One region of the Butyricimonas sp. BSD2780061689_150309_C8 genome, then DNA from elsewhere that is predicted to be linked to it. Evidence: riboswitches for the same ligand, from Rfam matches in the RefSeq annotation. Region 1 holds a riboswitch; the other holds the start of a gene.
What was found. Region 1 has a riboswitch for cobalamin ahead of I2I33_RS04630 (TonB-dependent receptor). Riboswitches for the same ligand answer to the same signal wherever they lie in the genome.

Region 2: it holds a riboswitch for cobalamin, as region 1 does, so the genes downstream of both, I2I33_RS05065 (ABC transporter substrate-binding protein) here and I2I33_RS04630 (TonB-dependent receptor) in region 1, are expected to answer to the same signal.

The regions. Positions count from the first base shown of each region.
Region 1 covers NZ_JADMSV010000003.1:33,888-41,558, forward strand. The annotation lists gene I2I33_RS04620 (aminopeptidase C) at 1-1,178, opposite strand, end outside; gene I2I33_RS04625 (TonB-dependent receptor) at 1,569-3,926, opposite strand; cobalamin riboswitch at 4,032-4,233, opposite strand; cobalamin riboswitch at 4,415-4,625, shown strand; gene I2I33_RS04630 (TonB-dependent receptor) at 4,678-6,891, shown strand; gene I2I33_RS04635 (sirohydrochlorin cobaltochelatase) at 6,891-7,671, shown strand, end outside.
Region 2 covers NZ_JADMSV010000003.1:151,788-159,458, forward strand. The annotation lists gene I2I33_RS05050 (hypothetical protein) at 53-739, opposite strand; gene I2I33_RS05055 (hypothetical protein) at 1,010-1,663, shown strand; gene cobO (cob(I)yrinic acid a,c-diamide adenosyltransferase) at 1,712-2,230, shown strand; cobalamin riboswitch at 2,309-2,515, shown strand; gene I2I33_RS05065 (ABC transporter substrate-binding protein) at 2,682-3,770, shown strand; gene I2I33_RS05070 (FecCD family ABC transporter permease) at 4,068-5,021, shown strand; gene I2I33_RS05075 (ABC transporter ATP-binding protein) at 5,018-5,773, shown strand; gene I2I33_RS05080 (ATP-binding protein) at 5,871-7,421, shown strand; partial or broken gene I2I33_RS05085 (ATP-binding protein) at 7,513-7,671, shown strand, end outside.

The DNA of each region.
Region 1 (7,671 bases):
GCGTTCTTGTGAACCATAATATCCATTGTCTTCAAAGCCATATAAGGATAAGATGCGTAGAAATACCCTCCGAATTTGTTATACTTATTCCAAGAATTCTTCACGATGAAATAAGGAGTTCCGTTCTGATCTTTTGCTTTACCAATGATATGCATTCCGTGGTCGTCCGTTGTCAGGTAACGATCGAACTCTTCCTGTCTCATCTCCTGCGTGATCGTCTTTTCGGGAGCCGGACCTTGCTTGAAAGCATCCATCATCTGCTGTCCCTTCGGCAACTTTTCCCATTTAGCAATTTCCGCACCGCTCATCTCCTTCGTGTCCGTTGCCGGAATCACGGCAACCCCTGCATCCTTCGTGGCAAATCCTTTCTCGCTCACGTCAGCACCCCAAACGAAAGTATAACCGTTATCAATAGCATAATCCATCACTTGCATCAACTCTTCCAACGGAAGATTATAAGCCTTATCCCAAGACCAGTTATCCTCAACCTCAATAGCGAACTCCGTGTAGAAAGGATGGTGCGTGAAAGAGGTTAAATTCACATAGTCATCCATGTTTAAGCCAACCACCTCTTTAGCGAAAGTCTGCGGTGTATATTCTTTTCCTTGATATTCAAACTTCTCCGGCTCCGGTCCGAGATAAGTATCCAGAATAGCATCGAATCCCCGTTTCCACGCCGTACTCAACCGCTTGTTGTTATTTTCCACTACCGCTTGCACGTAAGCTTTCAAAACAGCATCAATCTCTCCGAAAACATGACTCGGTTCCCCGTAATTCAATCCTTGATACACCTCAAGAGGCACAATCCCATATTTCTTCGCCATATTCGTCACATCCGAAGAGGCTCCTCCCACCGCAAAATTCAACACCCCGTGCAAGCGAACATATTTATCCGCCTTATCCGAATAAGCGTGTTTCACGAAATACATGGCCGACAAATTCACTGAATCTTTCCCCATTCGCATCATTTCCGACTCTAGGAAAGAGGACGTTGACCATGACCAACAAGTCCCGGCACGATACTGATCCTTCACGGACGTAGCGGGCAATCTCTTGATATCAGTAAACTGGTAGCCTACAGGCTTTGTCGTGTCCTGTACAGTCGTATTCTGCTGCGCATAGGCCATCATGTACCCTCCGAAAACGAGGGCGAATAAAATAAATGCTGTTCTCTTCATATCTTTTATATTGATTGTGATTTAATTGTCTGCCTGCAAAAGTATAAAAAGAACCGCAAAACAAGCTGACAAGCTGAATATATTTACGTTAGCCAATAACAAAAAGAGAACTGCCTGAACAGTTCTCTCTATTACAAAATAAACTCCTCCGACCTTCGGCCACCTCCTCTATAAACAGAGGAGGAGCTGGTGATTCTTCCCAAAAACAGGGAGTATTTCAGCTCTCCCTCTGTTTATAGAGGGAAATCGGCGAGTAAGCGAGAACAGACTGAGAGTTTACTCGTTGTCTGTCGAGCGAGAGCCGATTCGAGACTGCTTACAGGCTCAATACCCCAAAGGGGGAGGGAGTTTGACATCCTCCTTGACTTCTTTCAAATTCCCTTTCTTTAATTAAAAAGTATAGGAAACCGATGCCTGATAATTCCGGGGTTTCGCCATGATCGTGGTTCTCTCGAAATATTCCTTGTCAAACAAGTTGTTAATGTTCAATGCCAGTGTTACGTGATTCTTGATCGTGTAGAAAATACCCGCATCCATCAACCACAAGGCCGGATCGTACAACCGGTTATCTATATTCCGGAACACCTTATCCTTGAAATTCCCACTTAAATGGAATGACAAATTCTTTAGCACCCCGCGTGGTATCGTGTAATCGGCATAAGCGTAGAATGTCGTACGAGGCACACCCGTGGCACGAACATTTTTATTCTGTTCCTTATATTTAGAGAAACGTCCGCTCTCGGCAATTTCCCGCAAACGATAGTCCGACCAACCGAGACCTCCCGTAACTTGTAAAGTCGGTAACGGACGAACAACCACCTCAATGTCAAAACCTCGCGAGTCGGCTCTTCCGACTTGTCCCCGAATACTCTTCTCGGTAGCAACACCATCCACCAATACAGTCGTGTCACCCAGACTCTTCACGATATTATACTTACGAATATAAAATACACTCGCGTTAATATCCACCATCTCGTTCAAGGTGTAACGTACACCGACTTCCGTGGAATACCCTTTTTCCGGCTTGAACACTTCGCCCCCATCCTCGTCAGGATTGAACTCGTTACCCTTGCGGTCCAAATACATCACGGTAGGACTATATGTTGTGGTTACAGGATTGAAATAAGAAGAAATAGAACCGTAGAATGACAATTCAGGCATAGGGAAATACACGACACCCACCCGATACGTGAATGCCGAGGTCTCCACCTCTTTCCATTCTTTCCTGTTCTTCGTTTCATATTTCTGTTTCCCGTCATCAATCGTAGCACTTGATGTTTTCCGGCTATACAAATCCACACGTCCCGAGGCCATCATCTTCCATTTATCATTGAATTCGATCACGTCATGCAAATAAATTCCATGCGTTCTCTCCGTGCGCAGAGAAACGGCTGAAACTTTCGTGTCCCACCATCCTTGCACGATATGCGGGTCCCGCACAGGCAAAAGTGCATCCAAACCGGGCCCCCACAAATCGTCATCTCCATAACCGTTATACTGGGCGAAATCAAAACAATTGTACGTCCATCCCAACGTGTAGTTATGTAACACGGAACCTGTCTCGAACTTCCCGGTCAACTCGATCGTATTATTCACGTTTTTGTGGTCCGGGTTAAAATTCAACGGATTCTGACGGGCAGCATTTCCTCGTTGAACCGTATCCAAGTCAACATACACCTTCTCGTCTTCTGACTTATAATAATACCATTTATATATCGGATCCTTAGAGGTACGATAAGAAAGCCCCTCAATACAATGATAATCCAAATCACTGTGGAAATAGGAAAAACGTTCTTTCAACTTCATCCAATCCGTGATCTGGTAAACGTATGACACAGACATATCCCATACTTTCCGTTTCATGTAATTATTGGCAAAGTCATTATAAACCTCGCGGTAATCCGCCTCCGGGTGGCGATCCCCCTTCAGCGCGTACGGTTTGTCTCCGTCCACGTAGAACATATCACCGGGCATAACGGGTGCAGCCCCGATCTCGGTCGTGTAATCATCATCGGCATAACTACCGGTCACATCAATACGTCCCCACTTTCCTAAATCAGCTCCCAAAACACCATACACGGAAAAACGATTTGCATTCACCTCACGCCATCCGTCACCCGTTGAATAATTGATATTGGCACGATATTCGAGAGGTCCCACAAGTTTTCCCCCGAAACCAAGAGTAGCCCGTCTCTCATCCCAGCTACCATAACTGATACGAGCGTTGGCCGAAAAATCGGGAGACGCTTTCTTGCGCACGATATTCAACACTCCGCCCATAGCCGAATGTCCGGCCAAAATAGCGGCGGGTCCTTTCAACAATTCGATAGACTCCACGGCAGCCAAATCCCCGTAAGGCACGTTATTATTCAACGTCCGCTCATCGCGAATCCCGTCAATCATAACAACCGCACTCCCCTGTCCGCGAATAGAAAACTGTTGAAACTGCCCGTATTGCTTGTCTTTCGCTACAATTCCCGGCAAAAACTTAACGGCATCCATCAGATCAACAATTCCCTTCCGGTCAAGCATCTGGCTAGACAACTTGCTCACCGTTATCGGAACGAAACGTAAAGGCACATCCAATCCCAACAAATCAATCCTCTTCTTTTTCTGCATCACATCCACCTGATCGATACGGAATAAAGAGTCCGTGATACTCTTTTTCTTTCGCTTATCGTTCTCTTGAGCGAAAAGCGAACCGACGCACACAAACAGCAACAATGCTAATACAACAACTTTTTTCATACAACTATATATTAATAATGAATAAGCATTATTAACATAGTCTTTTGGGCAACATGAGTTTAAGGTAAAATCCATCTTTTTCCCTCTCGCTTTTTTTCCCGAAAGCTATGGTTTATCTAGTTCGGCAGGTCTTCTGACTTGTTCCGGATTTTGTTGCCTTCCCAGTTTATAACCAGTGACATTTGAAGTACAAAATCCCTTGTACAGGAACTTACAGCTGCGGGTACAGTCCCGGATTCACACCGGATTCCCTATTAAGCATCACCTCCATGACCGAAGGCTTCGCACCAAAACATGGCGCGAATGTAATATATTTTTTTATATTATACTTTTTCAACATGATTTTTTTATTTCCATAATTCAATCATCATAACAAACTGACAACCAATCCCTATAATAAAAACTCCAACAATGTCCCTAACGAATCTCTATACCTTCTCCCGGTATCATTTTTCTCATCCAACCGTAACCTTTTGTCAAAAAATATATACATTTGTGCCGTCTTAGGTGATGTGTTAATGCTCAATTAACATACAAGAGGGAAACCGGTTAGAATCCGGTACAGTGCCCGCTACTGTGATGCCCGTTTCTCCCTAACGAGGAGATTCAAAGAAAGGTTCTTACACCACTGTTCGTAAGGACGGGAAGGTATCTTTCTTAGGCGTAGTCAGGAGACCTGCCGAGACAAACACAGGTAATAGCGTATTCTCGGGGCCAGGAATACTATTATAAACTTTAAAACTTAACCCGAATGAAAAGAATTGTAGTACTGACTACATTATTCATGCTGACTTTGGCAAGCGTCTCGCTAGGGCAGATCACGTTGAGAGGGAAAGTGATCGATGCAAAAAGCGGGAAAGCACTTATCGGGGCCAATGTACGATTAGTCGGAACAAGCATCGGAATCGCCACGAACAACAAGGGCGAATTCGTCCTCGAAAAAGTTCCCGACGGTACCTACACGCTCCGGGCCAGTTACTCCGGTTACGAAGTCAGTTCCATAAAAGTCAGTAGTAGCAAAAGTGACATTCTGTTCCAACTGAAAACATCACTGATCAACCTCGATCAAGTCGTTGTTTCGGGAACGGGAACTCACCGAAAATTAAAGGACTCGCCAGTCCCCGTCGAGGTCATGACAGCCTCGGACATCAAAAAAGGCGGAATCTCCACCATCGAGGATGCCCTCGTGATGCTAAATCCCTCGTTTAGTTTCCGACCAACAGCTATGGGTACAAACATGACCCTTAACGGAATGAAAGGAGATTATATCCTTGTTCTCGTGAACGGGAAGAAAATGACCGGAGATATTTCCGGTTACGTTGACCTCTCCCGAATCGACATGGGTAGGGTAAAACGAATCGAAGTCCTTAAAGGTGCAGCCTCCTCCCTCTACGGATCGGACGCTATTGCGGGAGTGATCAACATTATCACAGATCAGCCGCATGACGCCCTGAACATCGTGTCCACGACCCGATTAGGAGGCAAGGGCAGTTTTATCGAGAACGTCAACGCGGACATCAACGCTGGCAAATTCTCGTCCTCAACCTCTTATCAAAGGCGCCAATCTGACGGCTGGCAACTCAGTAATATCACAGAAGATAGTGTACCTACCCGTCGCAAAGTGTCTGATAAATTTCACTCGGACATCGTGAACCAACGTTTTGCCTTCGATCCATCAAAAAATCTGAACTTGTACGTGGAAGGAAGTTACTTTACCAAAGAACTCGACCGTCCCGTGAACAAGGATGCTAAAGACCTTTCCGGATTCGACTATGATATGTCATACGAGAACTACGCCGTGGGATTGGGGGGAAAATATCTGTTTGGTAATTCCGCTTATATTAGCTTGGATGTCAACGCCAACAACTACGAGTACTACAAAGTATACACCCGTGCCATCGAGTCCAAGGGCGACACTACCACCCACGTTGGAGATGAAATCCTGACCAAACGTCAACGCTACTTATCTGCCAACCTAAAAGGAGTATTCAAGATCGGTAAGTACAACAAAATTTCCATTGGAACCGAGTACATCAAGGACTACTTAAAGAATCCCACCGATCTGGCGGAGAGTAAAGATGTCTATACGCTGGCTCTTTATGCACAAGACGAAATTCGTCTTTTCAAAAAACTCCAATTAGTACCCGGTTTCCGTTACATCTACCACGAGGCATTCAAGAATCAGTTTACGCCCAAACTTTCAGCCATGTACAGCCTAGGAAATTTCAACTTCAGGCTCTCGTACGCAGCCGGATTCAAGGCTCCCTTGTTGACGGACCTCTATTATTATAAGGAATCTGCCAAGAAAGGAAAATTAACCGTCGTTATCGGGAACCCCGATCTGAAACCGGAGAAATCGAATTACTACGCTTTCAACACGGAATATGCGGGAAAGTACTGTAACATCTCCGTAAACGGGTATATCAATGACCTCCGTAACGTTATAGAGTCAAAGAAATTACCCCTAACACCGGAAGACGAAGCCAACAAGGTCACTTCCCGAGAAACTTACGAGAATCTGGACAAAGCCCGGACACAAGGAGTTGATATTTCCGTTAACAGCTACCTCGGTGCGGGATTTTCTCTAGGTGGTGGATATAGCTACGTGGATGCCCGGGATAGGAAAACCAAAATTCGTTTGGAAGAAAGCATCCGTCACTCGGCAACCGTCAAGGCGAATTACATGCACGAATGGACAAACTATCGTCTTAACGTGAACCTAAACGGACGAATTCAAGGCAAAAAATTCGTGAAAGCCCAAGAGATTGACGCCCCCAAGTACCAAATCTGGAATCTGACGACGAACCACTCTTTCTCTCCCGTGGGTATGTTCCTTTTCGAAATCAACGCGGGAATCGAGAACCTGTTCGACTATTCCCAGAACCTGCCTTACGGCTCTAATCTCGGAACATTAAGTCCGGGAAGAACATTCTTTGCAAGTTTAACTATTAGATTTAAAAAATAATGAAAACAATTATCATCATACTATCCCTCTTTATCAGTCTTAATGTATTAGCCCACGGTGGCGGTGGTTTCAAACATTCCGATATATTCAAGACCCTCGGTCCTAATGACAAAGTAGCCATTCTCATGGTGCACTTCGGTACAACTCACGATGATACCCGAGCCTTGACCATCGATGCCATCAACAAAAAAGTGGCACAAACATTCCCCGGAGTGGAAGTACGTGAAGCCTACACTTCCCGCATGATCATGCGCCGTCTGAAAGAAAAAGGAATAACCAAACCCAACCCGACGGAAGCCATGAACAAACTGATTGCCGACGGCTATACCCACTTGATCCTTCAACCCACGAACATCATCGAAGGAATTGAAATGGAAGCCCTGCAAAAAGAAGTTGCATCATACCAAACGAAGTTCAAAGACATTCGCTTAGGGACAGCTCTTCTTCATTCTCCCGAGGATTACCAAGCCGTGGTAAAAGCGATTGCCGCATCAATCAAGGACAAGGAAAAAGGGGATTGCGTCTTCGTGTGCCACGGGACCTACCACCCGGCAAACTCAACCTACGGGATGCTCGACTACGTGATGAAAGCCCAAGGACACAAGAACTACCACGTGGGAACGATCGAAGGTTACCCCACGATGGATGATGTAATCCGCGAACTCGAAGCGAATAAGGCAAAAGAAATAACACTTGTTCCTTTTATGTTCGTAGCCGGAGACCATGCCAAAAATGACATCGCCGGGGACTGGAAAGACGAACTGGAAAAGAAAGGCTATA
Region 2 (7,671 bases), 120 kb from region 1:
ATCGTTTTCATAAAACGAAATTCCACCATATTTCGTATCTCCTATCGCTCATTTACGATTCAGCCTCCCACAGGCACACCGAATCGGAAACATCCTTCCCGTCGGCATTTTTAGCAAAGGCATAAATGACAAGGCCTCCCCCGGCTATTTTTTCTGAAAAGTTCACGCTTTTTTCTATCGTCTCTCCCCGAAGTCCCAACTCCTCGACACGACAAATATATTTTGTCTTACAAAGAAGCACGGCATAAATTTTATCATCCAGAAAGCAATCAACGGACTCGATTTCTTCCTTCTCGTGAGTGAAAAAGATTCTCCGATTTTCCATATCAACCTCGGCACGAATTTCTGGGATCACCAACGACCCCGCTGCCACGCGTAATTTCTCGTAGTTGATCACCCCGTTAAATTCCTTGACTGCCTTCTTACGGCTATTGAAAGGTTTTTCCGGATTTGCTTTCTCCACGGTCACCGCATCCATCACGTTCGCACTGGTAAATCCCCGAAAACCTTTCGGGTAACCGTTCCCTCCGGGAAATCCCAACTGGACGGCATTTCTCATCCATACTTTCCGTTCCGTTATCGCCCCGAAAGCCGCGGACTGTCGTTTTTGCGGTTCCTGGCTCGGTTTATGCGAGATGCTTGTCCCCCGGCAATAATTTTTCCCGTTTGGTCCCCCGTAAGTGATCACGTTACCGAACTTACCCCGAATCTTTCCAAGTGGATTTACAAATTCCGCCATATCCTGTTATTTTTATGTTCCTCGCCAGCAAAGATACACAAATAAACCAATGTAGTTACATTTTCAAGCTAAATAAATCAATTATTACATGTATTATTCATGAGATATAAGTGATCACTTTCATGTAAAGCGCTATTAGAACGCTATTAAATCCCTATTAAATCGCTATATATAATAGCGTTTTAAAAGAGTTTTATTTGCGTATTAAAAATATTCTATCTACTTTTGCTCATGAATTAATACACGAGTGATTATCAAATAATTATTATCATGGAAAACACATTATCTATTCCTGTAGCTTTTCTGGCACAAGGCTCTATCCGGATTGACGGGATAACCTATTACCGACACGGCAATAAAGTTCGGGCCTGCAAATCACGACGGAGTCCTAAAAAAACAAGAACCGAGGGGGAAGAGGAATCCTCCAGCCGTTTCACGGAAGCCCGTAAAATGTGGAGAATCTACCGTCGTGCCATCGGGGATTTGCCGATATGGAAACTCATGGCCAAGGAGATGGGAATAAATAAAAGCGATTCCTTATTCCATTCTCAAAACGGGGGATGTTTTCGCCCGGGAGAAGGGGTATGGGCTTTCCCGACATTCCGATTCTCGACAGGCACGCTGGACGCACCGGTGATCACGAGTGTCACAAGGGAAGGATGGTCCGTGACCCTAAACTGGGAAAATGACATTGACTGCCCGAAAGCGAGCGTGTCAGATCAAGTGTACGTGGGATATTTTTACGGGACCTTACCCCGCGCCCCGCAAATGATCACGTGCCTTAACTCGTTCCGGGGCGACGGCAAAGTGACCGTGGACATCCCGGCAGCGAAACAACCGGAAGGGACACCCCTACATCTCTACTTGTTTTTCGGCAATAAAGATACCACCCGTTTCTCTCCAAGCGTGTACACGGGAGTGTAATGTTCATGCAGCTCTCCTACCCCCCAAAAAATTTAAAACCAAAAGGACATGACACTTAGAGGATACATCCATATCTACACGGGAAACGGGAAAGGGAAAACAACCGCGGCCTTCGGACTGGCCGTCCGGGCTTTATGTGCCGGGAAAAGTGTTTTCATCGGGCAATTCGTCAAGAGCATGAAATATAACGAAACAGCCATAGAACCCTTGTTCGACCACCTTGTTATCCAGCAATTCGGAGAAGGCTGCTTCATTGAAAGAGAACCCACCCCGGCAGATATACAAGCAGCTCACGAAGGGCTGGAAATATGTCGCCAACATCTTATGGAAGGTAAATTCGATATGGTTATCTTGGACGAACTGACAATTGCCTTGTATTACTCCATGCTTTCCCTGGAAGAAGTGTTAAATGTTCTCCGCCAACGCTCCCCTCACACCGAAGTCGTAATTACCGGACGTTACGCACCCCAGGAATTAATCGATATAGCAGACCTCGTAACAAATATGCAAGAAGTGAAACACTATTATTCGCTTGGCGTCCTGTCCCGTAACGGGATTGATCATTGAAAACCTCGCCTAACAGCGGTTCATTCCAATGAAATAAAAATCTTTTATACAATTTATTGCCTAATTAAAAATTACAACCTATTTTCGCATCGTCATAGTTTCATACACCACTTCGTGTTGTGTTGAATGAAAAAGGGAATCCGGTGGAAATCCGGAACAATACCCGTTGCTGTATTTCCCCCTTTTAAAGGAAAAGTTTATCGTACGTTTGCCACTGGTCAGAATGCTGGGAAGGCACGATAAAAGGGATAAGTCAGAAGACCTGCTATGATCGAGATAGATTTGCATCTGCGGGATTCAGATGGTAATCAGGTATAGATGGCAAGGTCATTCTGTTTTTGATTTACCGTTTCAGGTTTTTCCCGCTCGCATAAATATCTCTCTCGAAGTTTTATAAAAACTATTACATATGAAACAAGTACTATTATTATTCACGTTTATCGTTTTTCTGATGCTATCCGGTTGTCAGACGAAAACAAAGTCCACAAGCGCCTTCACGAAGGAAGTTTACACACCGGAATACGCCACGGGATTCGACATCATGGGAGCTGATAACACGGAAAGCACGATTATTCACGTGCGTAACCCCTGGCAGGGAGCGGAAGGCGTTGAAATGTCCTACTTCGTGGCTCGGAACGGGGAGCAGGCACCGAAAGATTTTGACGGTGTGATTATTCCCGCAGGAGCGAAACGAATTGTATGTATGTCATCCACTTACATCGCCATGCTGGATGCCATTAACCAAGTGGATCGGGTAGTAGGAGTTTCCGGAATGAATTATGTTTCCAACCCGTATGTCCTTGCACACAAAGAAACCATAAAAGACATGGGGGCGGAAATAAATTATGAACTTCTTGTCGGGTTGGCCCCGGATCTTGTATTACTATACGGCATCGGGGACGCACAATCAACCGTGACGGACAAACTAAAAGAATTGAATGTTCCTTATATGTACGTGGGAGAATACCTGGAAGAATCTCCGCTGGGCAAGGCCGAATGGCTGGTTGCCATTTCCGAATTGACGGATAGCCGGGAAACAGGTACAAAAGTATTTAGAGAGATTCCCGAACGTTATAACAACATGAAACAGTTAACGGCAAACGTGGAAAAACGTCCTACCGTCATGCTGAACACACCGTGGAATGACAGTTGGGCCATGCCTTCCATGAAAAGCTACGTGGCACAATTAATCACGGACGCGGGGGGAGATTATATTTACAAAAAAAACACCTCTAACGGGGCCGAACCCATCGGACTGGAAACAGCCTACGGGTTGATTCGCGAGGCTGACGTGTGGTTGAATGTAGGTATGGCGACGACTCTCGACGAGTTGAAGATCATGAATCCGAAATTCAAGGATGCAAAAGCCATCCAGGAAAACGAGGTCTATAATAATAACCTGCGCTTAACTCCCGAAGGGGGAAATGATTACTGGGAATCGGCTGTTGTACGCCCGGACATCGTACTCCGTGACCTGATCAAAATCTTACACCCGGAACTGGTGACGGAGGATTTGTATTATTACAGGCACTTGGAATAGTTTAAAATTTAGAGTTTAGAATGAAAAAAGCATCTACCCCCACCAGCTCCCCCTTACACAGGGGGAGAGACGAATGCGAGAAGGCGCTAAGATATTACAATGTAGCGTATCCTACCCCTCGTGTAAGGGGGAGGTAGAGGGGGTTGTTAAAGCGTCGGCCTTGTACGGCTGGAATCTAAAATCATAACTCAAGAAATTAACAACAGTGATGTCATTTTCAATTGTCCATTTTCAATTTTCAATTTTATCGTGAAACGCAATTCGATCATATTCCTTTTCCTGGGTCTGCTGACTTTCGTGTTGTTCGTACTCGACTTGTTGTCGGGGGATTCGGCACTTTCCGTCGGGCAGGTTTGGAACGTGTTCACGGGTAACGAGACGGATATGACAACCCGGAATATCGTGCTGTCGATTCGATTGGTGAGAGTGATCGTCGCCATTTTGATCGGTGTGGCTCTTTCGATAAGCGGCTTGCAGATGCAGACCGTTTTCCGGAACCCGTTGGCAGATCCTTACTTGTTGGGAGTAAGTTCCGGATCGGGATTAGGCGTTGCTTTCTTTATCTTGGGAGCTCCCCTGCTGGGACTGGCACATTCCGGTTTTTGGCAGTCGGTAGGTATTGTCGGGGCCGGATGGGGCGGGGCCGTCATGGTTCTGTTACTGATTGCCATCATCAGCCGTTACGTGAAAAATATTCTTGGAGTGTTGATCATGGGAGTGATGATCGGTTACATCGCGGGAGCCATCATACAAATTTTACAGTACTTGAGTTCTGCCGAGCAATTGAAAATGTTTTTCCTGTGGTCGATGGGCTCCCTGGGACACGTCACGACCACGAAACTATTTATCATGATTCCCGTGATTTGCGTGGGCGTCATTCTCTCGATTTATTGTATCAAGGCATTAAATCTTCTTCTACTCGGGGAGAATTACGCCCAGACGATGGGACTCAATATACGGCGCGCCAGAACGCTTATTTTCGTATCGACAACATTGTTGACCGGAACCGTGACGGCATTTTGCGGCCCGGTAGGCTTTCTCGGACTTGCCGTGCCTCACGTGGCCCGTATGTTGTTTAACGATGCGGATCACCGGACGCTTTTGCCGGGAAGTATATTGCTGGGAGTCGTGGCCATGTTACTATGTGATATTATTGCTAAAACACTCGTGCTACCCATAAATTGTATTACCGCCCTGCTGGGAATTCCGGTAATTATTTGGGTGGTATATAAAAACCTTCGACCGGCATGATACAACTGGAATCTTTAACACTAGGATACGGGCAAGAGGTTCTGCTTGACCGGGTATCGGCCAACTTGGACGGGGGTGGACTGATCGCCCTGCTGGGACGTAATGGTAGCGGGAAAAGTACCTTACTACGGGCCACGGCGGGATTAGGGAAAATCAAGTCCGGGCGAATATTGCTGACCGGGAAAGACCTTACCGGGTTGCGACCGGAGGAACTGGCTCGTACCGTCAGTTTCGTGACGACCGAAAAGGTACGGATTCCTAACCTGAAATGCCGGGATGTAGTTGCCCTCGGGCGGGCTCCCTACACGAACTGGGTAGGACGACTGCAACCACGCGACCGGGAAATCGTTGATAAATCCCTAGCATTACTCGATATGTCCACCTATGCCGAACGAACAATGGACCAAATGTCGGACGGGGAATGCCAGCGAATCATGATCGCCCGGGCTCTCGCGCAAGACACCCCCATCATCCTGCTTGATGAACCCACCTCTTTTCTGGACCTACCGAACCGTTACGAACTGGGGGTTCTACTACAAAGACTGGCTCACGAACAAAACAAATGCATTCTTTTTTCAACCCACGAACTGGATATTGCCCTCACGCTCTGCGATTCCATCGCCTTGATTGACCGTCCGCATTTGCATTACCTGCCCACGCGACAGATGATCAACAGCGGTCATATCGAACGCTTGTTCCGGAACGAAACCATCACGTTCGACCCGAAAGAATTGCGTATCCGTGTCCGATGAAAGACTGCTTAAGAGAGGCGTTAAACTTGTCGTTCATTTTCGATAATCATAGAAAATTGAGTATCTTTGTTTTATTATTATCCATAAACGAACGCATATGAGTGAGAAAATTTATCCCATAGGTATCCAGAATTTCGAGAAAATCCGAAAAGAAGGTTATTTCTATATTGACAAGACTGCCTTGATTTACCGACTGGTAAAAACGGGTAGTTATTACTTTCTCAGTCGCCCGCGTCGTTTTGGAAAGAGCTTGTTAATTTCCACGCTCGATGCCTATTTCCGGGGAGAAAAAGAATTGTTTAAAGGATTGGCAATAGAGAAACTGGAAAAAGATTGGGTGAAACGCCCGGTACTGCATATTGATCTGAATATCGGAAAATACGATGCTCCCGACAGCCTGGACAAGATATTGAACGAGGCTCTAGTGAAGTGGGAAACGGTGTTTGGCACGGGTGCCGGGGAAAGCACTTTGGCGTTACGTTTCAAAGGTGTCGTGGAACGCGCCTATAAGCAATCCGGACAACGGGTTGCCATCCTTGTTGACGAATACGACAAACCCTTGTTACAAGCTATCGGCGACGAGGAACTTCAACGGGAATACCGTAACACTCTAAAGCCTTTCTATGGTGTACTTAAAACCATGGACGGGTGTATCCAGTTTGCCATGCTCACGGGTGTGACTAAATTCGGGAAGGTAAGCGTGTTCAGTGACCTGAACAACCTGGAAGATCTTTCCATGTGGAACGAATATGTCACTCTTTGCGGTGTCAGCAATCAAGAAATACATGAAAATTTAGAAGAAGAATTACATGAATTTGCCAAGGTTCAAAGCATGACATACGATGAAGTCAACACGGAACTGGAAAAATGGTATGACGGGTATCACTTCACGCATAATTCTATCGGCATATACAATCCGTTTAGTCTGCTTAGCGCATTCAAGCGGAAAGATTTTGGCAATTACTGGTTCGAAACGGGCACACCCACCTATCTCGTGGAGCTACTGAAACGCAATCATTATGACCTGGAACGCATGGCATCCGAAGAAACCAGCTCAGACGTATTGAATAGTATTTACGGGGACGAACAGCCTATCCCCGTGATCTTCCAGAGCGGGTACCTCACGATAAAAGGCTATGACAAAGAATTCGGATTGTATCGCCTAGGATTTCCAAATAAAGAAGTGGAGGAAGGTTTTATCAATTTTCTGATGCCTTTTTACACCCGGTTCAATAAAATTGAGGCTCCATTTGAAATTCAAAAATTCGTTCGTGAAATACGTACAGGACAACTGGATGCCTTTTTCAATAGATTGAAAAGTTTTCTGGCCGATACTCCTTACGAGCTGATCAGCGAACAAGAACGTCATTATCAAAACGTGCTTTTCATCATCTTCAAGCTGGTAGGTTTTTACACGGAAGTCGAGTATCACACTTCCGAGGGACGTGTGGATCTCGTGTTGAAAACCAACGATTACATTTACATCATGGAATTTAAACTGAATGGCAGTGCCGAAGAGGCCTTGCAACAAATCCATGACAAGCATTACGCTCAACCATTCCAATCAGATAAACGCAAGATATTTAAAATTGGCGTGAACTTCAGTTCGAAAACAAGGAATATCGAGAAATGGATCGTGGAGCCATAACCAGTATATTCAATTTTTAAAACATAGCTATCTTCGATAATCATATAAAATTGAATATCTTTGTTCTATTATTATCCATAAACGAACGCACATGAGTGAGAAAATTTATCCCATAGGTATCCAGAATTTCGAGAAAATCCGGAAAGAAGGTTATGCTTACGTTGACAAAACCGCCTTGATTTACCGATTGGTGAAAAAAGGAAGTTATTACTTTCTCAGTCGCCCGCGTCGTTTTGGAAAGAGCCTGTTA